Regions from separate parts of the Cupriavidus sp. SK-4 genome, predicted to be linked through region 2. Evidence: predicted binding sites of a transcription regulator. Region 2 holds the regulator's gene; each other region holds the start of a gene.

Region 1 (6,558 bases), on a different contig from region 2:
CCGCTGTCGGGACTGGACTTCAGCCCGGGCGTGGGGGTGGACTACTACCTCTGGAGCTTGCAGATCTCGGGCCTGGGCACCTTGCTGACCGGCGTGAACTTCCTGGTGACGATCCTGCGCATGCGCGCGCCGGGCATGACGCTGATGCGCATGCCGGTGTTCACCTGGACCGCGCTGTGCACCAACGTGCTGATCGTGGCCGCCTTCCCGGTGCTGACCGTGACCCTGGCGCTGCTGGGCCTGGACCGCTACGTCGGTACGCACTTCTTCACGAACGATGGTGGCGGCAACGCCATGATGTACGTGAACCTGATCTGGATCTGGGGCCACCCCGAGGTGTACATCCTGATCCTGCCGGCGTTCGGCATCTTCTCTGAAGTGATCGCCACGTTCTCGGGCAAGAAGCTGTTCGGCTACAAGGGCATGGTGTACGCGACCGCCGCGATCATGGTGCTGTCGTTCATCGTGTGGCTGCACCACTTCTTCACGATGGGCTCGGGCGCCAACGTCAACGCGTTCTTCGGCATCACCACCATGATCATCTCCATCCCGACCGGGGTGAAGATCTTCAACTGGCTGTTCACCATGTACCGCGGCCGGGTCCAGATGACCTCGCCGGTGCTGTGGACGCTGGGCTTCATGATCACCTTCGTGATCGGTGGCATGACCGGCGTGCTGATGGCCGTGCCGGCTGCCGACTTCGTGCTGCACAACAGCCTGTTCCTGATCGCCCACTTCCACAACGTGATCATCGGCGGCGTGCTGTTCGGCTACCTGGCCGGCATCACCTACTGGTGGCCGAAGGCGTTCGGCTTCAAGCTGAACGAGCGCCTGGGCAAGTGCGCCTTCTGGTGCTGGCTGGTCGGCTTCTACTTCGCCTTCATGCCGCTGTACGTGCTGGGCCTGATGGGCATGACCCGCCGCCTGAACCACACCGACAACCCGGCCTGGACGCCGTGGCTGTACCTGGCCGTGGTCGGCGTGGTGTTCGTGGCGCTGGGCATCTTCTTCCAGGTGCTGCAGATCGTGGTGTCGATCCGCGACCGCAAGAAGCTGGCCGACGTGACCGGCGACCCGTGGGGCGGCCGTACCCTGGAGTGGGCCACCTCGTCGCCGCCGCCGTTCTACAACTTCGCGCACACCCCGGTGGTGCGTGACCTGGACGCGTTCGCCGACATGAAGGCCCGTGGCGAGACCCTGCCGACCGAAGGCTACGAGAAGATCCACATGCCCAAGAACACGGGCGCGGGCTTCATCATCGGCGCCTTCAGCCTGGTGTTCGGCTTTGCCCTGACCTGGCATATCTGGTGGATGGCCGCGGTTGGCCTGGTGGGCATGATCTGGGCGTTCATCCACCGCAGCAACGACGACCACATCGACTACTACGTGCCGGCCACCGAGGTCGAGCAGATCGAAACGCGCCAACTGCAGCGCATTGCTTCGCAAGCCTGAGAACCATGTCGACTCAAGTCCTAGACCGCATCCCCGCGCAGGCAGGCGCCTCGGCTCACGCCGACGCGCACGGCCATGACCATGCGCACCACGATACCAGTGCCAATACGGTGTATGGCTTCTGGATCTACCTGATGAGCGACTGCATCATCTTCGCCGGACTGTTCGCGGCCTTCGCCGTGCTGCGCGGCGAACTGGCAGGCGGCCCGTCGGCGAAGGAGCTGTTCGAGCTCAACTACGTGCTGGTGGAGACCTTCATCCTGCTGTTCTCCTCGATCACGTACGGCATGGCGATGATCTCGCTGCAGAACCGCAGCCTCAGCCGCGTGCAGGTGTGGCTCGGCATCACGTTCCTGCTGGGCGCGGCATTCATGGCGATGGAAATCAACGAATTCCATCACCTGATCGCCGAAGGCGCCGGCCCGGGCCGCAGCGCGTTCCTGTCGTCGTTCTTCACGCTGGTCGGCACCCACGGCCTGCACGTCGCCAGCGGCATGCTGTGGATGATCGTGCTGATGTGGCAACTGTCGAAGAAGGGCATCACCCCGACCCTGAGCAAGCGCCTGATGTGCCTGTCGCTGTTCTGGCACTTCCTGGACGTGGTCTGGATCGGCGTGTTTACCGTGGTCTACCTGATGGGACATCTGTGATGGCACAACACAACGCACCGGCGGCGCACGGCGCCCACGACTCGCACGATTCGCACGCGGGTCATGACACCCACGCCAGCTTCAAGTCGTATGCGATCGGCTTTATCCTGGCGGTGATCCTGACCGTGATCCCGTTCAAGCTCGTGATGGACGGCAGCATGGACAAGGGCACCATCCTCTGGATCATCCTCGGCATGGCCGTGGTCCAGATGCTGGTCCACCTGAAGTACTTCCTGCACCTGGACACGTCGTCCGAGCAGCGCAGCAACGTGATCGCGCTGCTGTTCACGGCGCTGATCCTGGTGATCGTGGTGGCGGGTTCGCTGTGGATCATGCACAACCTGAATGCCAACATGATGGTGATGTAAGGACCAACGTCCTGGCATCGAGAGCGGGGCCCTGCAAGGGGCCCCTTTTTTTTTGCCCGTCGCCTGCCTTGGGGCATGGCGCCCGGCCTTGGTGCGGGGACGCGCAGCGCCTGGTGCCTTGCGCATGCCGCCCGCACGGAATTGCACAGATGCACGGGAGTGGTGCGTGCGCCGCCCGCACTGCTCTGGTGCGGATGCGCGATCGCGGGCGGCGGCAGCGCCTGCGCGCCGCGCCAGCACGCCATCTGCCGCCGGCGCGGTGGGTATCAGGCGGCCTGCCTCCATGGCACGCTAGTTGCAGAAGCATCACCCGGGGAGCGTAGTCCCTGACTAACACCATAAACGGGAGCTGCAAATGCAACGACGTGACATGCTGAAGCTGTCGGCGATAGCCGCCGCGGCAATGATCGGTACCAGCCCGCTGGCCATGGCGCAGTCCAAGGAACCGATCAAGGTCGGTATCCTGCACTCGCTGTCCGGCACCATGGCCATTTCGGAGACGTCGCTGAAGGACGTGGCCCTGATGACCATCGACGAGATCAACAAGAGCGGCGGCGTGCTGGGGCGCAAGCTGGAGCCGGTGGTGGTGGACCCAGCCTCGAACTGGCCGCTGTTCGCGGAAAAGGCGCGCCAGCTGATCACCAAGGACAAGGTCGCGGTGACCTTCGGCTGCTGGACCTCGGTGTCGCGCAAGTCGGTGCTGCCGGTCTATGAGGAACTGAACTCGCTGCTGTTCTACCCGGTGCAGTATGAAGGCGAGGAAATGTCCAAGAACGTCTTCTACACCGGTGCGGCGCCCAACCAGCAGGCGATCCCGGCGGTGGAATACCTGATGAGCAAGGAAGGCGGCGGCGCCAAGCGCTTCTACCTGCTGGGCACCGACTACGTCTACCCGCGCACCACCAACAAAATCCTGCGCGCCTTCCTGAAGAGCAAGGGCGTTGCCGACAAGGACATCGAAGAGGTCTACACCCCGTTTGGCCACAGCGACTACCAGACCATCGTCGCCAATATCAAGAAGTTCTCGCAGGGCGGCAAGACCGCGGTGATCTCCACCATCAACGGCGACTCCAACGTGCCGTTCTACAAGGAGCTGGGCAATGCCGGGCTGAAGGCCAAGGACGTGCCCGTGGTGGCGTTCTCGGTGGGTGAAGAGGAACTGCGCGGCATCGATACCAAGCCGCTGGTGGGCCACCTGGCCGCATGGAACTACTTCATGTCGGTCAAGAACCCCGAGAACGAAGCCTTCCGCAAGCAGTGGGCGGCATGGGTCAAGGCCAACAACCTCCCCGGCGGCGACAAGCGCGTGACCAACGACCCGATGGAAGCCACCTACGTGGGCATCCATATGTGGGCGCAGGCCGTGAAGAAGGCCGGCACCACCGACACCAACAAGGTGCGCGCGGCCATGTACGGCCAGACCTTCAAGGCACCGGACGGCTTCACGCTGACCATGGGCGAGAACCACCACCTGTACAAGCCGGTGATGATCGGCGAAGTGAAGGGCGACGGCCAGTTCTCGGTGGTGTGGAAGACGCCGAAGGCGGTGCGCGCGCAGCCGTGGAGCCCGTTTATCGCGGGTAACGAAGGCAAGCCGGACAAGGTGATGTAAGCCGGGCCACCTGCTGCCGGTTGGCTCCCCTGTCCCGCTTGCGGGAGCGGGGCTGGGGGAGAGGGCTGGCGCTTGCCAGCCAGATGGCACTCGCTTCGTCATGGACACCTGCCTTCTCCCCAAACACTCATTCCGCAACTCGCCAGCACCTATGCGCAATTCCTTATCCGTTTCCATCCTGCCATGGCTGCGCGCCTTGCTGGCGGCGCTGCTGCTGGCGGCTGCGCCGTGGGCCGCGGCGCTGACGCAGGCCGAGCTGAAGCCGCTGGCCGAAGACGATTTCGATGCCAAGACCGCGGCGCTGACCGCGCTGGCCAAGGCGCCGCCCGAACAGGCCGGCCCGATCCTGAAGGCCTTGCAGGACGACGCGCTGCAATATGCGCCGTCGGTCGGCATGGTGCGCCAGGATGGCGACAAGACCGTCGATGCCGTCACCGGCAAACCGGTCGCGGTGAAAGCCGACGAGCTCGAATCCCTGACCCTGAACAACAGCCTGCGTGCGCTGGTCGACAGCGCCGCCAGCAGCCTGCTGCTGCAGTCGACCGACATCGCGGTGCGCGCGCAGGCCATCGCCACGCTGCGCGACCAGCCCGAGAGCGCCTCGCGCGCCGCGGTCGAAGCCGCCCGCAAGAACGAGGCCGATGCCGGCCTGCGCACCAGCCTGGACGTGATCTGGGCCAACCTGGTGCTGGCCGAGCCGGCCGATCCCGCAGCGCATGACGCGAGGCTTGAAGCCATCCGCATCCTCGGCAGCGACAGCAACCCGCAGAGCCGCCAGAAGCTGGCGCCGCTGGTGGAGCGCGACAGCGCCGGCAACTACCGCGAGCCCGATGCCGACGTGCGCCTGGCCGCGCAGCAGGCGCTGGACACGCTGCGCAGCGACCAGCGCCGCGCCGAGCTGGTCGGCAACCTGTTCGCCGGGCTGAGCCTGGGCAGCGTGCTGCTGCTGGCCGCGCTCGGGCTGGCCATTACCTATGGCCTGATCGGCGTCATCAACATGGCGCACGGTGAATTCCTGATGATCGGCGCCTATGCCACCTACGTGGTGCAGTCGCTGTTCCGCGCCTACGCGCCGGGTGCGTTCGACTGGTACCTGCCGGCGGCGCTGCCGGCCTCGTTCCTGGCGGCAGCCGTAGTGGGCTTCGTGCTGGAGCGGCTGGTGCTGCGTCACCTGTACGGCCGCCCGCTGGAAACGCTGCTGGCCACCTTCGGCGTCAGCCTGCTGCTGATGCAGGCGGTGCGCACGCTGTTCGGCGCGCAGAACGTGGAGGTGGCCAACCCGGCCTGGATGAGCGGTGGCATCGAGTGGATGCCGGGCCTGGTGATCCCCTACAACCGCATCGTCATCATCCTGTTCGCGCTGGCGGTGGTGGCGGTGGCATGGGCGGTGCTGAACCGCACGCGGCTGGGGCTGTTCGTGCGCGCCACCACGCAGAACCGCACCATGGCGGCCTGCGTCGGCGTGCGCACCTGGAAGGTCGACAGCTACGCCTTTGCCTTCGGCGCCGGCATTGCCGGGCTGGGCGGCTGCGCGCTGTCGCAGATCGGCAATGTCGGTCCCGACCTGGGCCAGGCCTACATCATCGATTCCTTCATGGTGGTGGTGCTGGGCGGGGTGGGGCAGCTGGCGGGCACCATCGTCGGCGCCTTCGGGCTGGGCATCATCAACAAGTTCATCGAGCCCTTCTATGGCGCGGTGCTGGCCAAGATCTTTGTCCTGGTGCTGATCGTGCTGTTTATCCAGAAGCGGCCGCAGGGACTTTTCGCGCTCAAGGGGCGCAGCGCGGAGGCATGATGCAGCGATTCCAATCGAATTCTTCCGCTACCCCGTTCCGGCTTGAGGTGCCCGAGCGGCAGGCGCTGTTCTCACCGCGCGGCTGGCTGGTGCTGGCGGCGCTGACCGTGATCGTCGGCATCGGCGTGCCGGTGTGTGCGCTGGTGTTGCCGGAGGGGCATCCGCTGCACCTGTCGGCCTATGCGCTGACGCTGGTCGGCAAGATCATGTGCTTTGCGCTGGCCGCGATCGCGCTGGACCTGGTGTGGGGCTACTGCGGCATCCTGAGCCTGGGCCACGGGCTGTTCTTCGCGCTGGGCGGCTACGCAATGGGCATGTACCTGATGCGGGCGATCGGCCGTGAAGGAGTGTACAAGAGCGAGCTGCCGGACTTCATGGTGTTTCTCGACTGGAAGGAGCTGCCGTGGTTCTGGCAGGGCACCGAGCACCTCGGCTACGCGCTGCTGCTGGTGGTGCTGGTGCCGGGCGTGCTGGCGTGGCTGTTCGGCTTCTTTGCCTTCCGTTCTCGCATCAAGGGCGTGTACCTGTCGATCATCACGCAGGCGATGACGTATGCGGCGATGCTGCTGTTCTTCCGCAACGAGACCGGTTTCGGCGGCAACAACGGATTTACGGACTTCAAGCGCATTGCCGGCTTTGCTATTGCGGCGCCGCAGACGCGCACGGCACTGTTCGTGCTGA
Region 2 (6,558 bases):
GTGCTGTCGCCGCGCCAGGACCAGAAGGCCGGTGCCACGGGCAGCGCCGGTTCGCCGCTGGACCTGAAGCCGGCACCCGCGCCTGCCAACAAACCCTGACGCCTGGCGCCGGCTGCGTGCATCGCATGCGGCCGGCGCCAGAAACGCCTGAACGCCAGACTGTGCCAATGACCGATACCGCAACCATCGCCGACAAGCCTTCCGTCGAAGCCTCCACCGTCCTTGCCGGCGGCAGCACGCTGGTCGTGCGCCACCTGAAGAAGCGCTATGGCTCGCGCACGGTGGTCAAGGACGTCTCGCTCGACGTGAAGAGCGGCGAGGTGGTCGGCCTGCTCGGGCCCAACGGCGCGGGCAAGACCACATCGTTCTACATGATCGTGGGCCTGGTGGCGCTGGACGAAGGCGATATCGTGCTCGACGGCGACCACATCAGCGGCCTGCCGATCCACGAGCGCGCGCGCATGGGGCTGTCGTACCTGCCGCAGGAAGCCTCGGTGTTCCGCAAGCTCAACGTCGAAGAGAACATCCGCGCGGTGCTGGAGCTGCAGGTGAGCAACGGCAAGCCGCTGGCCAAGGCCGAGATCGAGCGCCGCCTGGATTCGCTGCTCGACGACCTGCAGATCGCGCACCTGCGCAACAACCCGGCGCTGTCGCTGTCGGGCGGCGAGCGCCGCCGCGTGGAAATCGCGCGCGCGCTGGCGTCGTCACCGCGCTTCATCCTGCTGGACGAGCCCTTCGCCGGCGTGGACCCGATCGCCGTGGGCGAGATCCAGCGCATCGTCAGCTTCCTTAAGGCGCGCAATATCGGCGTGCTGATCACCGACCACAACGTGCGCGAGACGCTCGGCATCTGCGACCACGCCTACATCATCAGCGAAGGCACGGTGCTGGCCGCGGGCCAGCCCGAGGAAATCATCGCCAATGACGCAGTGCGGCGTGTCTACCTGGGCGAGAACTTCCGCATGTGATTTAGCGGCCTGCCCGCGAGCGGCAGGCCTCTTCGCGGACGCGCGTGGGCCCTCCCACAGCCAGCGGCGATCGGACCGCACAAGCGATAGCAATTTCCGTTCCAACAACGGAAAGATGCGCATAGAATAGGTCGCATGAAACCGTCGCTACAGCTCCGCCTTTCCCAGCATCTGGCCCTGACCCCGCAACTGCAGCAGTCGATCCGGCTGCTGCAGCTCTCCACGCTGGAACTGCAGCAAGAGGTCGAACAGGCGCTGACGGAAAACCCGCTGCTCGAGCGCGAGAACGACTGGATCGAAAGCCCGCTGCGCGTGGCGGCCGACGGCTCGGTCAACCTGCAGAGCGCACCGGCGCCCGCCCCGGCAGAGCCCCAGGGCAATGGCGACGCCCGCGCCGACGGCGCGGGTGACGATGACAGCTATGGCGACAGCGGCAACGGCGACGACTATGGCAGCGGCGACTGGAGCCTGGACGACTTTGCGCGCCGCCCCCAGGGCGACGAGGACGAAAAAACACCGATGCAGCTGCGCGAAGCCGAGCCCACGCTGCGCGAGTACCTGATGGAGCAGCTCACGCCGCTAAAGATCTCGGCGCGCGACAAGGGCCTGGCCATCTTCCTGATCGAATCGCTCGACGACGATGGCTACCTGAGCGCATCGCTTGAGGAGATCTGCACGGAGTTGCCGGAAGAACTCGAGTTTGAGATCGACGAAGTCCACGCCATCCTCACGCTGCTGCAGAGCTTCGACCCGCCCGGCGTGGGCGCGCGCAACGCCGCCGAGTGCCTGGCCCTGCAGTTGCGGCGCCTGACGCACCCGCAGCGCGAACTGGCGCTGAACATCGTCACCAACCACCTGGAGTTGCTCGCAGTACGCGACTACACGCGGCTGAAGAAGGCGCTGCAGGTCGATGAAGTGGCGCTGAAGTCCGCACACGAACTGATCCGCTCGCTGGCGCCCTACCCCGGCCATGCACACAGCCGCCCGGAGGCCGACTTCGTGGTGCCGGACGTGTTCGTGCGCAAGGGTGGCGGCGGCTGGATCGCGCAGCTCAATCCGGATGTGATGCCGAGGCTGCGCATCAATGACATGTATGCACAAATCCTGCGTGGCGCGAAGGGTGAGTCCGGCACGGCCGGGCTGCAGCAGAAGCTGCAGGAGGCGCGCTGGCTGATCAAGAACATCCAGCAGAGGTTCGACACAATCCTGCGTGTCTCGCAGGCCATTGTCGAGCGTCAAAAGAACTTTTTCAGTCACGGCGAAATCGCCATGCGCCCCTTGGTTTTGCGGGAGATTGCCGATACACTGGGTTTACACGAGTCAACCATCTCCCGGGTGACGACCAATAAATACATGGCAACGCCGATGGGTACTTTCGAACTGAAGTACTTCTTCGGCAGCCACGTGTCCACCGAAACCGGTGGCGCGGCTTCATCAACGGCCATCCGCGCCTTGATCAAGCAACTGATAGGAGCCGAAGACCCGAGGAATCCCCTTTCCGACAGTCGCATTGCCGAACTGCTGGGTGAGCAAGGCTTTGTTGTTGCGCGCCGCACTGTTGCCAAGTATCGCGAAGCCCTGAAGATCCCCGCAGTCAATCTCCGCAAGTCTTTGTAGCCGAGCCCACCGCCTGCCTGGTGAGGCTCTTTCAGAAGGAGAAGCGCTATGAACTTCAAGATCAGTGGACACCACCTGGACATCACGCCCCCTCTGCGTGAGTACGTGGAAACGAAGCTGGAGCGAATCGTCAGGCATTTCGATCAGGTCATTGGCGTTAGCGTGCTGCTCTCTGTCGACAACCACAAGGAAAAGGACCGGCGTCAGTACGCAGAAATCAATCTACATCTCAAGGGCAAGGACATCTTTGTCGAGGCGCATCACGAAGACCTATATGCAGCGATCGACGCACTCGTCGACAAGCTGGACCGTCAGGTGATCCGCTACAAGGATCGCGTGCAAGGCCACGACCGCGAAGCGGTCAAGTACCAGATGGCCGCAGCGCAAATGCAGCAATGACCGTGCCCGGCAGCCCCGCAGCGGGCTGCTGAATCAGGATTGAACAGGCAAGCCGCGCAACGAAGCGCGGCTTTTTTGCGCCCTCGCGTTCCGGATTGCCGCCGGCATGCCGCGCCCGCACTGGCGGTGCGGCCCGGCTGTGGCGCCGGAGCCAACGCTTTTCACCCGAACGGGCAAGAGTGTTCGCAAGCGCTGCGCCAAGGTGTATGCTGCGCCATACAAAGAGAGGGAATCCTGGCCGTGCCCCGCACCGGTGCACCGGCTCCCCGACCCGGAGGCACGATTGCATCACCATGTATCGTTCTGCACCGGCTTGCCCCGTTGCGCTGCACAATACGGGAGTAGTCGCTGCTCTATAATGGGCCGGACGCCTCCGGCCAGGCCAACGGCAGCCCGGAGCCAGCCCACTGCCCGGCGGAACGGTCCCGCCCGCTAACTGAAATCCTGCGCATCGCCCATGAATCGTTTGGCCAAATTGCTGCCACCCGGCAACATCACCCTCGACGTCAGCGTCACCAGCAAGAAGCGTGTGTTCGAGCAGGCCGGGCTCCTCTTCGAGAACAACCATGGTGTGGCGCGCGCCATCGTGACGGACAACCTGTTCGCGCGCGAGTCGCTTGGATCCACCGGCCTGGGCGCCGGCGTGGCGATCCCGCACGGCCGCATTAAGGGCCTGAAGCAGCCGCTGGCCGCCTTCATGCGCCTGGCCGAACCAATTCCGTTCGAATCGCCGGATGGCAAGCCGGTATCGCTGCTGATCTTCCTGCTGGTGCCCGAACAGGCTACGCAGCAGCACCTGGAAATCCTGTCTGAAATCGCGCAACTGCTTTCCGACCGCGACATGCGTGAAGGACTGGCCACGCTGCCCACGCCCGATGCCGTCCATCAGTTGCTGATCGCATGGCATCCCTGATCCCCTGATCCCCCAGGCGGGCCGGCACCAGACCGGGCAGGCGCCAAGGCGCTTCGCAAACCGCCCCACCAGTCATACAGCATGGAACTCACCGGCGTCACCTCCCAGTCCATCTTCGACGACAACGCAGCCGACATCAAACTCTCGTGGGTGGCCGGTCTGGAAGGCGCGGACCGCGCCTTCGACGTGGAGTTCGCCCGCGAAGCCACCTCCGCCGCCGACCTGGTGGGCCACCTGAACCTGATCCACCCCAACCGCATCCAGGTGCTCGGCAAGCCCGAGATCACCTATTACCAGCGGCTGGACGACGAGACCCGCAAGCGCCAGATGGGCGAGCTGATCCTGCTGGAGCCGCCCTTCCTGGTGATCGCCGACGGCATGGAGCCGCCGCCCGACCTGGAACTGCGCTGCACGCGCTCGTCCACGCCGCTGTTCACCACGCCGGTGTCGTCCGCCGCGGTGATCGACCACCTGCGCCTGTACCTGTCGCGCATCTCCGCGCCGCGCGTGACCATGCACGGGGTATTCCTCGACATCCTGGGTATGGGCGTGCTGATCATGGGCGAATCGGGCCTGGGCAAGAGCGAACTGGGCCTGGAACTGATCTCGCGCGGCCACGGGCTGGTGGCCGACGATGCCGTAGACTTCGTGCGCCTGGGGCCGGATTTCATCGAAGGCCGCTGCCCGCCGCTGCTGCAGAACCTGCTTGAAGTACGCGGCCTGGGCCTGCTCGACATCAAGACCATCTTCGGTGAGACCGCGGTGCGCCGGAAGATGAAGATCAAGCTGGTGGTGCAGTTGGTGCGCCGCAATGACGGCGAGTTCGAGCGGCTGCCGCTCGATTCGCAATACCTCGACGTGCTGGGCCTGCCGATCCACATGGTCAAGATCCAGGTGGCGGCCGGGCGCAACCTGGCCGTGCTGGTCGAGGCCGCGGTGCGCAACACCATCCTGCGCCTGCGCGGCATCGATACGCTGCGCGACTTCATGGACCGGCAGCGCGCCGCGATGCAGGCCGATGCGGTTTCGCGCGGCCAGGGCCGCCTGCTCTGAGCGCCAGCGTTTTCATTTACTTACAACGGCGTTGACGCAGGACGTCAACGTTCTTCAGGCATGCTCCGTTTTGTGCTGTAATGGGCATCGCGCCCGTTACGGAAGCTGCAACGCCGGCAATGGCGCGCGGCCATGAAGTTTTCCACACCCAGGAGAGCAAGCATGAAGAAACTGATCGCGATGTGCGCGCTGGTCACCCCGATGATCGCCGCCAGCGCTTTTGCACAGACCACCGCCACGCCGGCAACCCCCGCTACGCCAGCCAAGCCGGCGGCCACCGCACCGGCAACGCCGGCCATGCCTGCCACGCCCGCCACCCCGGCTACCCCGGACAAGCCCGCAGCCAATTCCCAGCAGGACAAGATGAAGGCCTGCAATACGGAAGCCGCCGGCAAGAAGGGCGACGAACGCAAGGCGTTCATGAAGGAATGCCTGTCCAAGGGCGCGTCCAAGACCCAGCAGGAGAAAATGGCCTCCTGCAGCAAGTCGGGCAAGGGCAAGAAGGGCGACGAATACAAGGCCTACATGAAGGAATGCCTGTCCAAGGCAGCCTGAGCGACGGCGCAAGCTGAAGAAGAATGGCGAACCGGGAGGTTCGCCATTTTTGCCTGTGTAAACTCCCTGTCATGACGCAGCCAGCACCTGATGCTATGCTTCAGGTGCTATGCGCATCATCCTCATCACCGGCATATCCGGTTCCGGCAAGTCCGTCGCACTGAACGTGCTCGAAGACGCAGGCTACTACTGCGTGGACAACCTGCCGGCTCAGTTCATCCCGGAACTGACCCGCTATCTCGACAGCCAGGGCTATACGCACCTGGGCGTCGCCACTGACATCCGCAGCCGCGAGTCGCTCGACCAGTTGCCCGACACCGTGCGCGCGCTGGCCGCGGAGCACCAGGTCGAGGTGGTGTTCCTGACCGCCAGCACCGACGCACTGGTGCAGCGCTACTCCGAGACGCGCCGCCGCCACCCTCTGTCGGTGCGTACCGACGGCATGCCGGGTCCGGGCGGTGAACCCGCCTTCAACGACACCGCGCTGATGGAAGCGATCGAGATGGAGCGCGCGCTGCTGAGCCCGCTGGCTGAGGCCGCGCACCGCATCGACACCAGCAATGTGCGCACCAATACGCTGCGCAGCTGGATCAAGGAGCTGATCCGCGACGACAGCCAGCGGCTGACGCTGCTGTTCGAGTCGTTCGGCTTCAAGCACGGCGTGCCCAGCGATGCGGACATGGTGTTCGACGTGCGCTCGCTGCCCAACCCCTATTACGACCTGGTTTTGCGCCCGCTGACGGGGCGCGACACGCCGGTGATCGACTTCCTGCAGGCCCAGCCAATGGTGCTGGCAATGGCCGAGGATATTCGCGCCTACGTGGAAAAGTGGCTGCCAAGCTTCATTGCCGACAACCGCAGCTACCTGACCGTGGCGATCGGCTGCACCGGCGGCCAGCATCGCTCTGTCTATATTGCGGAAAGGCTTGCCAACTACTTCCGGGCGCATGGTAATGTGCTGGTGAGACACCGAGAGCTCGCACCGGCGGGCTGACGCAGGCGGGACTGCCCACTGGCATCATTGGCATCTGCGCGCCGCGTTGGCCGGCTGGC
Region 3 (6,558 bases), on a different contig from region 2:
GCCTGATGTCGCTGGCCTGGTGGTGGGTGGCGCTGAATCAGGTGGCGACGAGCACCTGGCCGTTTGCCAGTACCGATGCCTGGGGGCGCGCAAATATCATCGCGCTGCTCATCTACAGTGCTGCCTTCACGATGTCCATGGTGCGCTTCTGCGAACGGCGCCTGCCGCGCATTGAAGCGGCGCTGTGGACGCTGGTAGTGTTGGGCGCGGCCGTCATGCTCGGGGCGCCGCACGGTTACCTGACCGAGGTGCGCAACACGCTGACGGTGGGACTGGCGTGCAATTTCTTCGCGACGTGCCTTGTATTTCTCTGCTTTGCCTGGCGCAGTGGCCGCACCGATCATCGCATCCTGTCGTTTTGCATTGCAATTTTCCTTGCCGCCGCGGTACACGACCTGCTGAGCTTTCTTGGCATCCTCAAGGACAACCTCTACTACGCAGCCCTCACTTCGCAGTTCCAGATGATCGCCATGGCGCTGGTGCTGGCCTGGCGCTTCGTCGCCAACCTGCGCCGCATCGAACGATTCAATGACGAACTGCACTGCAAGATCGACGCGGCCAAGGCGGAGCTCGCAGCCAACCTGGATCGCCAGCGCGAGTTCGAAGTCGCCAATGCGCGGCTCAGTGAACGGCTCAATCTCGCACACGACCTGCACGACGGCCTCGGCGGCACGCTCGTCAGCGGAATTGCGACACTGGAGCGCATCCCTCACAACATCCCGCCAGGCCAGGTCCTGTCGATCCTAAAGGAGTTGCGCGACGACCTGCGCATCATCATCGATACCACCTCCAGCCAGCAGTTTGGCGAGCACGCACTGGCAGGTCAGATCGTGCCACTGCGGCACCGTCTTACGCGGCTGTTCGAGAGCCACGACATCGAGTGCCGGTGGCAGCTCACTGGCCTCGATCAATGCTATCTGCCGACTTCGCAAATTCTTGATGTCATGAGGACCGTGCAAGAGGCGCTGACCAATGTACTGAAGCACAGCAAGGCGAGTCGCACGGACGTCGTCCTGCGCAATGATGCCCGGGGGCTGGAGCTGATTGTCAGCGACAACGGAATGGGCTTCGAACCCGCCGCCATCGAACGGCATCCGGGCACCGGCATGCGCAGCATGCGCGCGCGTACCCGGCGTCTTGGCGGGACGTTCAGCGTGCGATCCACAGGGGAGGGGACAATGCTGACCGTGCGTATCCCAATCGAGGCCGACACCCTTGGATCACCACTTGAGCTGCAGCCCGGCCGAGCCAATGATCGAGTTCCTGACCCTGGCATTACCCCCCGTGGCCCAAAGCCTGCCGGCTTCGCCATAGAGACTGATCCTCCGGTTCAGGGCCAAGGTTAGGCCGTCGTGTAGTTGGCAGGCCGGTGTTCCGATGCCGTGGCTGTCCCGAAGAGACAACCGGCCTGCGGCGAGCCAAGGTCCCTTCCCGGCCAGCTTCTGTTTTTGTCGGACGACACCCGAGACCGGCACGCCGATGCCGCAGGTAAATGCCGCCTACGGAGTGCGCGCCGCAGGTCGCGTGTCGCGCACCGTGGTCGGGGCGGGGTACACGTCGTCGCCGGACGTAATTGGCTGACGGGGCGGTGGCGGTGTTGCTGCGGTATCCCGCGGGACTCCCTCGCATCCCGCCAAGGCTGCGGCCAGAAGGGCGATGAGGGAGCACTCAGCCAAGCCGCAACGGAAGGCGTGGCCGGTGCGGGGGAAGAGCGTGCGGTGCTGCATAAGCGTCCCCAGGTGGCAATCCTGCCTCTAGCTTAGGCTACCGGCGCATAAGAGCCGGCGCGGGAGGCTGGTCAAATGTAGTCGCAAACTGGCGGGGGAGATCTTTAGAGGCGCTGCTAGTTAAGACATGAATCCATGTGCCTGCAAACTCGCAATAAGCTGGGGCAGTGTGTAACGAATCTATAGGTAGTGGCGTATGTTCCACATTCGAGCCGGTGCAAGCAGGTAGAATCGCGCATTCCGTGGCAATCGCAACATTCCTATAACAATGAGCCCCCGTCCGTCGCGCCTGCCGTGCATCGACGCCCTGAAAGCCGTCAGCTCCCAGTTGATCGTGCTCCATCACCTGGCCTTCTATGGCCCGATGTCCGATACCGCGTATCGGCTGGCCCCGGGGCTGGTGGACTGGCTGTACGACTACGCGCGCATCGCCGTGCAGGTCTTCCTGGTGGTCAGCGGCTTTCTCGCCGCGCGCAGCCTGGCGCCGCATGGCCGGCTGGAGATCGGCCAGCACCCGTTGCTGGTGCTGTGGCGGCGCTACCAGAAGCTGGTGGTGCCCTTTGCTGCGGCGCTGCTGCTCAGCATTGCCGGCGCCGCCCTGGCGCGCCAATGGATGGTGCATGACTCGATCCCCGCGCCGCCCGGCCTGCTGCAGTTCCTGGCGCATGTGACGCTGCTGCATAACGTGCTCGATGTCGATGCGCTCTCGGCCGGGGTCTGGTACGTGGCCATCGACCTGCAGTTGTTTGCGCTGCTGCTGGGCGCGCTTTGGGCCGCACGCGCCGTCGCGCGCGGGAAAGCGCCGGCGGGTGCCGGGGTCAGCATCGGCATGGTGGCGCTGGTGGCGGTGGCGTCGCTGTTCTGGTTCAACCGCGATGCCGCGTGGGATATCTGGGCGGTGTACTTCTTCGGCGCCTATGGCATGGGGGCGCTGGCCTTCTGGGCGTCCAACCCCGGCCGCCCGGTGTTGCCGCTGCTGGTCATCGGCGCGGTGGCGCTGGCGGCGCTGGCCTTCGATTTCCGGCTGCGCATCGCGGTGGCGCTGGCCACTGCGCTGCTGCTGGCGGTGGCGCGCCGCGGCGGTTGGCTGGAGCGCTGGCCGCGGGCGCGCGTGGTCGGCTTCTTCGGGCGCATTTCCTATTCGGTGTTCCTGGTTCACTTTCCGGTTTGCCTGCTGGTCAACGCGCTGGTGTCGAACCTGGCGCCGGGCCAGCCGGTGCTGAACGCGCTCGGCATGGTTGCCGCGTGGGCGCTCAGCAATGTGGCCGGCGCGCTGTTCTATCGCTACATTGAAAGCGCCCGGCCGTTGGCGGCGCTGCGTGCGCTGCCGGGCAACGGCCGTGACCGCGCCAGCCGGCAAAGCGTGTAACGTTTGCAGGCACGGCCGCGCGGCAACGGTGCGGCTTGCCCCGGAAGGCGCCGTGCCAGCATGGGCGTGCGCGCCTCTTGTTGGTGCTTGTGCACCCGCCATGTCACGCCGCCGGCACGCCAAGCGTGCATGCCGCCTGCGCGGACTTGCGTTCGGCGCCACACACATCGGAGCAACACTCGCGTAAACGGGCATTGGGCGATGGCACAAAGGTTGCCTAGTATGGAATCGTAAACCTGACCATTTGGTCAGGATTCCATCGGGAACCGGTGCCATGTCCGACCATATCGTCCTGACCTCGCACGCACGCCGCGACAAGCCGGCCGAGCCTATCCACTGGGGCGCCCCCACGGCGGCCGAGCGCGGGCCGGTCATCGCCAGCCTGGCGAATCCGGCGCAGCGCAATGTGATCGGCACTCACGCTGGCGCCTACGCCATCTACCGGGCCCTGGCGGTTGCCGCGGGCGCATTGCAGCGCGACCATCGCACCGACCTGACCGATACCGCGCCGGCGGAGGCCATCGGCCCGCATCCGCAGTGGGGCGACCCGGAGAAAATTGTCTCGCTGGATCCCTGGGGCCACCTGGTGTCCACCGTCTTTGCCGACCGCATCGCGGCCGGCGTGGATATCCGCCCCACCATTGCCGTCACCCGCGCGCATATCAACATGCCGGAGCTGATGTCTGCCATTGCGGCCGGCCGGCTCAAGCCCGACGGCGACATCCTCCATGCCAATGGCGACGTGCGCGTGACCAAGGCGGCGGTCGACCCGGTGTGGTACCTGCCCGGGCTGGCGGCCCGTTTCGGCATCAAGGAAAGCGTGCTGCGCCGCAGCCTGTTCGAGCAGACCGGCGGCATGTTCCCGGAACTGGTGACGCGGCCGGACCTGAAGGTGTTCCTGCCGCCCATCGGCGGCATGACGTTGTATTTCTTCGGCGACGTCAGCCAGCTGGGCAAGCCCGAAACCCGCGTGGCGTGCCGCGTGCACGATGAATGCAACGGATCGGATGTGTTCGGGTCAGACATCTGTACCTGCCGGCCGTATCTGGCACATGGCATCGAGGTGTGCATCGAGATGGCGCAGCAGGGCGGTGTCGGGCTGGTGGTCTACAACCGCAAGGAGGGCCGCGCGCTGGGCGAGGTGACCAAGTTCCTGGTCTACAACGCCCGCAAGCGGCAGGTGGGCGGCGATCGTGCCGAGACTTACTTTGCCCGCACCGAATGCGTGGCAGGCGTGCAGGACATGCGTTTCCAGGAGCTGATGCCGGATGTGTTCCACTGGCTGGGCATCCGCCGCATCGACCGCTGGGCGTCGATGAGCAACATGAAGCATGGCGCGCTGGTGGCGCAGGGCATCGAGGTGGTCGAGCAGGTGGCCATCCCCGAGGCCCTGATTCCCGCCGACGCCCGTGTCGAGATCGATGCCAAGGTGGCCGCCGGCTACTTTACGCACTACACGCCGCCGGATGCGAACGAACTGGCCCTGGCAAAGGGCAGGGGGTTGAACGAATGACGATGTTTCCCGAGGATGGCAAGCCCGGCATGGACCGCCAGGGTACAGGTAACGAGATGCGGCCGGGTGCCGGCTGGCTGAGCCCGGTGCCGGAAGGGCACCCCGCTTCGGCGTTGCTGTGTGCCGAGGCGGTGCGCACGCATTGCGCGGCGGTCACCGAACACGTGGCCAGCGGCGCGTCCGAACTTTTCACCTGGCATCCGGACCGCGTGCATGCCATTGCCGACTATGTCGCCAGCACCATCCGCCAGCGCTATCCGGACCTGCAGGTGCCGTACCACAGCCGCTGGCGCCATTTTGAAAGCGGCGCCGTCGACCAGCGCGCGGACCGCTGGCAGGTGCTGTGCGAGCGTGCCGCGCTGAGCGGGCCCGAGCACCGCGAGGAGCGCGCCCGCATCGGCATCGACCTGGTGATTCCAAGCGTACTGCTGGATGCCGGCGCCGGCCCTGACTGGCGTTACCGCGATCCGGCCAGCGACCTGGTGCTGACGCGCTCGGAAGGGCTGGGCGTGGCCAGCTTCGTCCTGTTCGCACGCGGCGGCTTCTCGGCCGCGCCGGGCGATCCGCTGCGCGCGGACGCCGAGCGGCTGCAGCGCATCGATGCCGACAGCATCGCCCACGCCTTCCAGGTCGCGCAGCACAACCCGCTGGTGGGGCTGGAAGGCCGCGCCGGCCTGCTGCGCCGCCTCGGCGAGGTGATGGAGGCGACCCCGGCGCTGTTTGGCCGGCCGGCGCGGCTGGGCAACCTGTATGACTACCTGAAGGCGCATGCGGTCAACGGGCAGCTCGACGCCAGCTTCCTGCTGCGCACGCTGCTGGTTGGCCTGGGGCCGGTATGGCCGGGGCGGATCATTGTCGAAGGCGTGTCGCTGGGCGACTGCTGGCGGCATCCGGCCGCGCCGGGCGGGCTGGTGCCGTTCCACAAGCTCACGCAATGGCTGACCTATTCGCTGCTGGAGCCGCTGGAAGACGCCGGCCTGACCGTGACCGGGCTGGACGCGCTGACGGGCCTGCCCGAATACCGCAACGGCGGCCTGCTCTACGACTTCGAGCTGATGGTGCCGCGCGACCCCGGCTTTGCCGCCGTGCCGCATGCGGTGGATGAGCCGGTGATCGTCGAATGGCGCGCGCTGACGGTGACCGGCCTGGACCTGGTGGCCGACGGCGTGCGCCAGGCGCTTGGCTTGCAGGAAGAGAACTTCCCGCTGGCGCGCGTGCTGGAAGGCGGCACCTGGGCGGCGGGGCGCCGCATTGCCGCCAAGCGGCGCCAGGGTGGCGCGCCGCCGTTCGCCATCATCAGCGACGGCACCGTGTTCTGAGCACGTCGGCCGCCAGGCGGCCGACGTTGCTGGCAGGCATTGCATGTGAAACGTGGCATCAGGAGCGTCACCATGAACGACATGTCCGCTGTTCCCGCTGTTGACCCACTCGATGCCGATGCTGCCGGCCTGCCCGGCGTGCTGGTCGTCGACCACCCGCTGGTGCAGCACAAGGTCACCCTGGTGCGCAGCGAAGAGACCACCACCGACAACTTCCGCCGGCTGGTGCGCGAAATCAGCCAGTTGCTGACCTACGAAGCCACGCGCGACCTGGCCATGGAGACCATCGCCATCCGCACGCCGATCGCGCCGATGCAGTCGCGGGTGCTGTCCGGCAAGAAGCTGTGCCTGGTGTCGATCCTGCGCGCGGGCAACGGCTTTATCGACGGCATGCTGGAGCTGCTGCCGGCGGCGCGGGTCGGGCATATCGGCCTGTACCGCGACCCCGAGACGCTGGAGCCGATCGAGTACTACTTCAAGATGCCGGAAGACATCCAGGAGCGCATGGTGATCGTGGTGGACCCGATGCTGGCCACCGGCAACTCGGCCATCGCCGCGCTGAACCGCCTGAAAGAGGCCGGCGTCACCACCATGAAGTACGTGTGCCTGATCGCCTCGCGCCCCGGGCTG

What was found. Region 2 encodes sigma-54, which starts transcription at its own class of promoters, with help from an activator protein. Its sites were predicted from a motif close to TGGCANGNAANCTGCTTT; they were not measured.
Region 1: urtA (urea ABC transporter substrate-binding protein) is a predicted target of sigma-54. The motif match lies at 2,755-2,772, and genes of this name have one in related genera.
Region 3: CF68_RS00560 (GTP cyclohydrolase II) is a predicted target of sigma-54. The motif match lies at 3,299-3,316, and genes of this name have one in related genera.

Annotation. Positions count from the first base shown of each region.
Region 1 covers NZ_JFJW01000068.1:68,165-74,722, forward strand. The annotation lists gene cyoB (cytochrome o ubiquinol oxidase subunit I) at 1-1,452, shown strand, start outside; gene cyoC (cytochrome o ubiquinol oxidase subunit III) at 1,458-2,102, shown strand; gene cyoD (cytochrome o ubiquinol oxidase subunit IV) at 2,102-2,470, shown strand; gene urtA (urea ABC transporter substrate-binding protein) at 2,826-4,082, shown strand; gene urtB (urea ABC transporter permease subunit UrtB) at 4,234-5,877, shown strand; gene urtC (urea ABC transporter permease subunit UrtC) at 5,877-6,558, shown strand, end outside.
Region 2 covers NZ_JFJW01000098.1:58,372-64,929, reverse strand. The annotation lists partial or broken gene CF68_RS38550 (lipopolysaccharide transport periplasmic protein LptA) at 1-99, shown strand, start outside; gene lptB (LPS export ABC transporter ATP-binding protein) at 168-968, shown strand; gene CF68_RS21350 (RNA polymerase factor sigma-54) at 1,104-2,585, shown strand; gene hpf (ribosome hibernation-promoting factor, HPF/YfiA family) at 2,634-2,984, shown strand; gene ptsN (PTS IIA-like nitrogen regulatory protein PtsN) at 3,442-3,897, shown strand; gene hprK (HPr(Ser) kinase/phosphatase) at 3,979-4,950, shown strand; gene CF68_RS21330 (PsiF family protein) at 5,113-5,505, shown strand; gene rapZ (RNase adapter RapZ) at 5,615-6,499, shown strand.
Region 3 covers NZ_JFJW01000003.1:37,911-44,468, forward strand. The annotation lists gene CF68_RS00550 (7TM diverse intracellular signaling domain-containing protein) at 1-1,346, shown strand, start outside; gene CF68_RS00555 (acyltransferase) at 1,996-3,096, shown strand; gene CF68_RS00560 (GTP cyclohydrolase II) at 3,371-4,609, shown strand; gene CF68_RS00565 (URC4/urg3 family protein) at 4,606-5,928, shown strand; gene upp (uracil phosphoribosyltransferase) at 6,001-6,558, shown strand, end outside.